DNA from 3 places in the Streptomyces glaucosporus genome. Region 3 is predicted to be linked to each of the others. Evidence: predicted binding sites of a transcription regulator. Region 3 holds the regulator's gene; each other region holds the start of a gene.
What was found. The regulator HrcA, encoded in region 3, represses chaperone genes, less so after heat shock. The targets are predictions, from matches to a motif close to TTNGCACTCNGNNNNNCNGAGTGCNAA.
Positions count from the first base shown of each region.

Region 1: a site for HrcA is predicted at 1,658-1,684, ahead of groES (co-chaperone GroES). Genes of this name have one in related genera too.
Region 2: a site for HrcA is predicted at 937-963, ahead of groL (chaperonin GroEL). Genes of this name have one in related genera too.

Region 1 is NZ_BAAATJ010000034.1:18,448-20,712, forward strand. It holds gene groL (chaperonin GroEL) at 1-1,092, opposite strand, end outside; gene groES (co-chaperone GroES) at 1,199-1,510, opposite strand; gene ABD358_RS25670 (Uma2 family endonuclease) at 1,765-2,265, shown strand, end outside.
Region 2 is NZ_BAAATJ010000002.1:282,179-284,443, reverse strand. It holds gene ABD358_RS03415 (MoaD/ThiS family protein) at 1-76, shown strand, start outside; gene ABD358_RS03410 (cold-shock protein) at 567-770, shown strand; gene groL (chaperonin GroEL) at 1,152-2,265, shown strand, end outside.
Region 3 is NZ_BAAATJ010000003.1:228,333-230,597, reverse strand. It holds gene ABD358_RS05290 (MBL fold metallo-hydrolase) at 1-200, opposite strand, end outside; gene hrcA (heat-inducible transcriptional repressor HrcA) at 437-1,453, shown strand; gene dnaJ (molecular chaperone DnaJ) at 1,454-2,265, shown strand, end outside.

The sequences.
Region 1 (2,265 bases), on a different contig from region 3:
CTTCTCGCGGTCCCAGTCGGAGTCGGTGGTCTCGATCTCGGCGCGGATCTGCGCGACGCGGGCCTCGACGTCCTCCTTCTTGCCGCCGCCGTCGACGATGGTGGTCTCGTCCTTGGTGACGGTCACGCGGCGGGCGGTGCCCAGCACGTCCAGGCCGACCTGGTCGAGCTTGAGGCCGACCTCCTCGGCGACCACGGTGCCGCCGGTCAGCGTCGCCATGTCGCCCAGCATCGCCTTGCGGCGGTCGCCGAAGCCCGGGGCCTTGACGGCCACCGCGTTGAAGGTGCCGCGGATCTTGTTGACGACCAGCGTGGACAGGGCCTCGCCCTCGACGTCCTCGGCGATGATCAGCAGCGGCTTGGAGCTGTTCGCCTGGATGATCTTCTCCAGCAGCGGCAGCAGGTCCGCGATCGCGGAGATCTTGCCCTGGTGGATCAGGATGTACGGGTCCTCCAGGACCGCTTCCATCCGCTCCTGGTCGGTGACCATGTAGGGCGACAGGTAGCCCTTGTCGAAGGCCATGCCCTCGGTGAAGTCCAGCTCCAGACCGAAGGTGTTGGACTCCTCGACAGAGATCACGCCGTCCTTGCCGACCTTGTCCATCGCCTCGGCGATCAGCTCGCCTACCTGCTTGTCCTGGGCGGACAGCGCGGCGACCGCAGCGATGTCGGACTTCTCGTCGATCGGGCGGGCGGTGGCCAGCAGGTCGTCGGAGACGGCCTTGACCGCGGCGTCGATGCCCTTCTTCAGGGCGGCCGGGGAGGCGCCGGCGGCGACGTTGCGCAGACCCTCGCGGACCAGGGCCTGGGCCAGCACGGTGGCGGTGGTGGTGCCGTCGCCCGCGATGTCGTTGGTCTTGGTCGCCACCTCCTTGACGAGCTGGGCGCCCAGGTTCTCGTACGGGTCCTCGACCTCGACCTCGCGGGCGATGGTGACACCGTCGTTGGTGATGGTCGGGGCGCCGAACTTCTTGTCGATGACGACGTTGCGGCCCTTGGGGCCGATCGTCACCTTCACGGTGTCGGCGAGCTTGTTGACACCGCGCTCGAGGGCGCGACGGGCGTCCTCGTCGAACTTCAGGATCTTCGCCATGGTTGCTCGGTTCCTCTCGGGTCCTCGTCAAAAGATCCGCGCCCCGGCCCCGGCTGTCTCAGACGCGGGTACCAGGGCGCGGACCACAGGCAGTCTTCGCGGTGACTTACTTCTCGATGATCGCGAGAACGTCGCGAGCCGAGAGGACGAGGTACTCCTCGCCGTTGTACTTCACCTCGGTGCCGCCGTACTTGCTGTACAGCACGATGTCGCCGACCTTGACGTCGAGCGGCAGACGGTTGCCGTCCTCGAAGCGGCCCGGACCCACGGCCAGGACGGTGCCCTCCTGGGGCTTCTCCTTGGCGGTGTCCGGAATGACCAGGCCGGAGGCCGTGGTCTGCTCGGCGTCGAGCGGCTGGACCACGATGCGGTCCTCGAGCGGCTTGATGGCAACCTTGGAGCTAGTGGCGGTCGTCACGATCCGACCTCCCCCTTCGGAGATCTCACGGGGTTTGGATGTCTGGGGTGGCGACCTGGTAGATCCGTCGTCGCGGGTGCCGGATCTGCCCGTCGCTGGGATTGGCACTCACCTGGGGAGAGTGCCAACGTCGAGACTATGCGGGGGTTAGCACTCAGTCAACCGGAGTGCCAATGCACGGCGCGTTGCGCGCCTCCGTCGGTACGCTGAGCCCGTGCCGCGTCGCAGGTGCCCACCCGTGAGGAGGGCCGCCGATGACCGCAGAGCCCCTGCCCGACTGGTTCCATCCGCCGCCCGGCGGCTGGACCGCCGGCGACCTGGACCGGCTGCCGTCGGACGCCCGGCGCTTCGAGCTGATCGACGCTGATCGACGGAGCCCTCGTGATGATGTCGCCGCGGACCGAGTTCCACAGCATCGTGATGCGGCGGCCGGCCAACGCGACAGAACTCGCCGCCCTCACCACCTGCGGGTTCCCGCCGGGATGCCGATCCGGCTGGGCGAGCGCCGGCGCCCTGGGCCGGACATCCTGGTCGTCGACGCTCCCCCTCGGAGGAAGCGCACCTCCTGCCTCCCCGGAGAGGTCGTGCTCGTCGTCGAGATCGTCCCGGACGAGTCGGCGGTGCGGGACCGGGAGACCAAGCCGCTGAAGTACGCCAGGGCCGGCATCCGGCACTTCTGGCGGGTGGAGGAGGACGGCGTCCCGGTCGTCCACGTCTACGAGCTGGACGACACCACCGGCGCGTACGTGGCCACC
Region 2 (2,265 bases), on a different contig from region 3:
CTCCGAGGGCCTCCAGACGCCGACCCCGGACGGTGCGAACGTCTCGATCATCCCGGCCGTCGCGGGCGGCTGCTGACGGCCGCCGCCCACCGCCGGCGGCCTCCTCCGAGGGCGCGTACAGGCGGCCCCGCCTCCCGGCGGAACAGACCGGGAGGCGGGGCCGCCGGCGTGCGCGCCCCCTGCGGACCTCCGCTCCCCGGGCGATGAGCGGAATTGTCAATTCCGCCCTCTCGGGAACGGTAGAGTGAGCGTGCCTCCCCCCGAATGTGCGCCCCGGCGCCCACAAGAACGCGACAACTTGCGCCCAAATTCGCTGCGGCAATTGTCGTGTTGGTCCGCTATGCCCGGCCCGGGTTGCCCCACTTTCCTGTCGTTCATGTGTTTTTCGGTAATCCGACGTGACCGGAATTCTCATCCGGAAGACCTGTTGCGGAGGGCGTCTGCCCGGATACATTCGGCCGCGGTCGACGCGTTCCGGCGCACACCCCCTCTCGCCGGGGGGTGAGATCTGACCCGGGTCCGCGGAGTGTGGACTCGTGCAAGGGCCAGCAATAGGGGAGTTAGGAATGGCTCAAGGCACCGTCAAGTGGTTCAACGCGGAGAAGGGGTACGGCTTCATCGCGGTCGACGGTGGTGCGGACGTGTTCGTCCACTACAGCGCGATCCAGATGGACGGCTACCGCACCCTTGAGGAAGGACAGCGAGTCGAGTTCGAGATCTCGCAGGGTCAGAAGGGTCCGCAGGCGGACATGGTCCGCGTGACGGCCTGAAGCGCCGGCCACTCGCACCAGAACAGCAGTAGACGGCACAGGAGGGCCCGCGCCCCGTACGGGGCGCGGGCCCTCCGTCGTGTCCCCGGCCGGCCCCGCGGCGGCGTCCCGCTCCTCTCCGCGCCCCGTCCGCACGGGCGCGCGGAGGCTTCGGAGGCCGGACGCGCTTGCACTCGGAGGGGTCGAGTGCTAATCATTGCGTTAGCACTCCGAAGGTGAGAGTGACAGCACGAGGACCGGTTCGGTGAGGTGCGCAAGCCCGGTGGAGCAGGGAACCCCGGGAGTGCGGGCCGTCCGTCGCGGGCGCCAGAGCGGTCCGGAGAAATCCTCCCCCAGCCTCCGGGCCGGGGAGACCCCCAAAGTCTGGGAGGACCACTTCACATGGCCAAGATCATCGCGTTCGACGAGGAGGCGCGGCGCGGCCTCGAGCGCGGTATGAACCAGCTCGCCGACGCCGTCAAGGTCACGCTCGGCCCCAAGGGCCGCAACGTCGTCCTTGAGAAGAAGTGGGGCGCCCCCACGATCACCAACGACGGTGTGTCCATCGCCAAGGAGATCGAGCTCGAGGACCCGTACGAGAAGATCGGCGCCGAGCTGGTCAAGGAGGTCGCCAAGAAGACGGACGACGTCGCCGGTGACGGTACGACCACCGCGACCGTCCTCGCCCAGGCGCTCGTCCGCGAGGGTCTGCGCAACGTCGCCGCCGGCGCCAACCCCATGGCCCTCAAGCGCGGTATCGAGAAGGCCACCGAGGCCGTCTCCGCCGCCCTGCTGGAGCAGGCCAAGGAGGTCGAGACCAAGGAGCAGATCGCTTCCACCGCCTCCATCTCCGCCGCCGACACCCAGATCGGCGAGCTGATCGCCGAGGCGATGGACAAGGTCGGCAAGGAAGGCGTCATCACCGTCGAGGAGTCGCAGACCTTCGGGCTGGAGCTGGAGCTCACCGAGGGCATGCGCTTCGACAAGGGCTACATCTCCGCCTACTTCGCCACCGACATGGAGCGGATGGAGGCGGTCCTGGAGGACCCCTACATCCTGATCGCCAACCAGAAGATCTCCGCGGTCAAGGACCTGCTCCCGCTCCTGGAGAAGGTCATGCAGGCCGGCAAGCCGCTGCTGATCATCGCCGAGGACGTCGAGGGCGAGGCCCTGTCGACCCTGGTGGTCAACAAGATCCGCGGCACCTTCAAGTCCGTCGCCGTCAAGGCCCCGGGCTTCGGCGACCGCCGCAAGGCCATGCTCCAGGACATCGCCATCCTCACCGGCGGCCAGGTCATCTCCGAGGAGGTCGGCCTCAAGCTGGAGAACGCCGGTCTGGAGCTGCTGGGCCGCGCCCGCAAGGTCGTCATCACCAAGGACGAGACCACCATCGTCGACGGTGCCGGTGACAGCGAGCAGGTCAACGGCCGGGTCAACCAGATCCGCGCCGAGATCGAGAACTCCGACTCCGACTACGACCGCGAGAAGCTCCAGGAGCGTCTGGCGAAGCTGGCCG
Region 3 (2,265 bases):
TCCACCCCGGAGAAGGCGGACGTGCCCAGGACGTGGTCGAAGTGCGGATGGGTGAGCGCCACGTGGGTGATGCGGCGGCCGAAGCGCTCGCACAGCTGCCGCCGCAGGCGCGCGCCCTCCCGCAGCGAGGCCCCCGTGTCGACCACGAGCACGCCCGCCGTGCCGCCGACGGCCCCGACCGTCTCGTCCCAGCCGGGCATACGGTGACGAACGACTCCCGGTGCCAGCTCTTCCCATCCGGCCTCCATAGGGCGACGCTAACGCCAAAGCGCGGGCGATGCCCGCCGGGCGGCAGAGGCCGGTCGCCACCGCTTCCCGGCCGCCCTTGCCCTGGCCGTGGTCACCGGCCGTACACTGGCACAGGGAAACTGGCACTCGCCTGCCGAGAGTGCCAGGGCAGGAACGGAAGACACGGCCGGACGGGAGGTGCGCCGAAGTGCTCAGCGAACGCAGACTCGAGGTCTTGCGCGCCATCGTCCAGGACTACGTCGGCACGCAGGAGCCGGTGGGCTCCAAGGCCCTGACCGAGCGGCACAACCTCAAGGTCTCCCCGGCCACCGTGCGCAACGACATGGCGGCGCTGGAGGAGGAGGGCTACATCGCCCAGCCGCACACCAGCGCGGGCCGCATCCCGACGGACAAGGGATACCGCCTGTTCGTGGACCGGCTGGCGGGCGTCAAGCCGCTGTCCAAGCCCGAGCGGCGGGCGATCCAGAACTTCCTGGCGGGGGCCGTCGACCTCGACGACGTCGTCAGCCGCACCGTGCGGCTGCTGGCCCAGCTCACCCGGCAGGTCGCCATCGTCCAGTACCCGTCGCTGACCCGTTCGACCGTGCGCCACGTCGAGCTCCTGCTGCTCGCGCCCACGCGCCTGATGCTCGTGCTGATCACGGACACCGGGCGGGTCGAGCAGCGCGTGGTGGACTGCCCTGCCCCCCTCACCGAGACGACGCTGGCGGACCTGCGGGCCCGCCTCAACAGCCGGGTGGTGGGCGAGCGCTTCTCCGAGGTGCCCAGGCTGGTGCAGGATCTCCCGGAGTCCTTCGACCAGGACGACCGCGGCACGATCTCCACCGTGCTGGCGACCCTGCTGGAGACGCTGGTGGAGGAGCCCGAGGAGCGGCTGATGATCGGCGGCACCGCCAATCTCACCCGCTTCGTGCACGACTTCCCCCTGACGATCCGCCCGGTGCTGGAGGCGCTGGAGGAGCAGGTCGTGCTCCTCAAGCTGCTGGGGGAGGCCAAGGACTCCGGCATGACCGTGCGCATCGGTCACGAGAACGCCCACGAGGGGCTGAACTCCACGTCGGTCGTCTCGGTCGGTTACGGTTCGGGCAACGAGGCGGTGGCCAAGCTCGGTGTGGTCGGACCGACCCGCATGGACTACCCCGGAACGATGGGAGCGGTACGCGCAGTGGCACGTTACGTCGGACAGATCCTCGCGGAGTCGTAAGTGGCGACGGACTACTACGCGATCCTGGGCGTGCAGCGCGATGCCTCACAGGACGAGATCAAGAAGGCCTTCCGGCGGCTCGCGCGCGAGCTGCACCCGGACGTCAACCCGGACCCGAAGACGCAGGAGCGGTTCAAGGAGATCAACACCGCCTACGAGGTGCTCTCCGACCCGCAGAAGAAGCAGATGTACGACCTCGGCGGCGACCCGATGGGCGGCGCGGGCCGGGGCGGCGGCTTCGGCGCGGGGTTCGGGAACTTCTCCGACATCATGGACGCCTTCTTCGGCACCGCCTCGCAGCGCGGGCCGAGGTCCCGTACGAGGCGCGGCCAGGACGCGATGATCCGGCTCGACATCGAGCTGGACGAGGCCGCCTTCGGCACCACGAAGGACATCCAGGTCGACACGGCCGTCGTCTGCACGACGTGCAACGGCGAGGGCGCCGCCCCGGGCACGTCGGTGCAGACCTGCGACATGTGCCGCGGCCGCGGCGAGGTCTCGCAGGTCACCCGGTCCTTCCTGGGCCAGGTCATGACCTCGCGGCCGTGCCCGCAGTGCCACGGGTTCGGCACGATCGTGCCCAACCCCTGCCCGGAGTGCGCCGGCGACGGCCGCGTGCGGGCGCGGCGCAGCCTGACGGTGAAGATCCCGGCGGGCGTGGACAGCGGCACCCGCATCCAGCTCGCCGGCGAGGGCGAGGTCGGCCCGGGCGGCGGCCCGGCCGGCGACCTGTACGTGGAGATCCACGAGGTCCCGCACCCGGTCTTCCAGCGCCGCGGCGACGACCTGCACTGCACGGTCACCATCCCCAT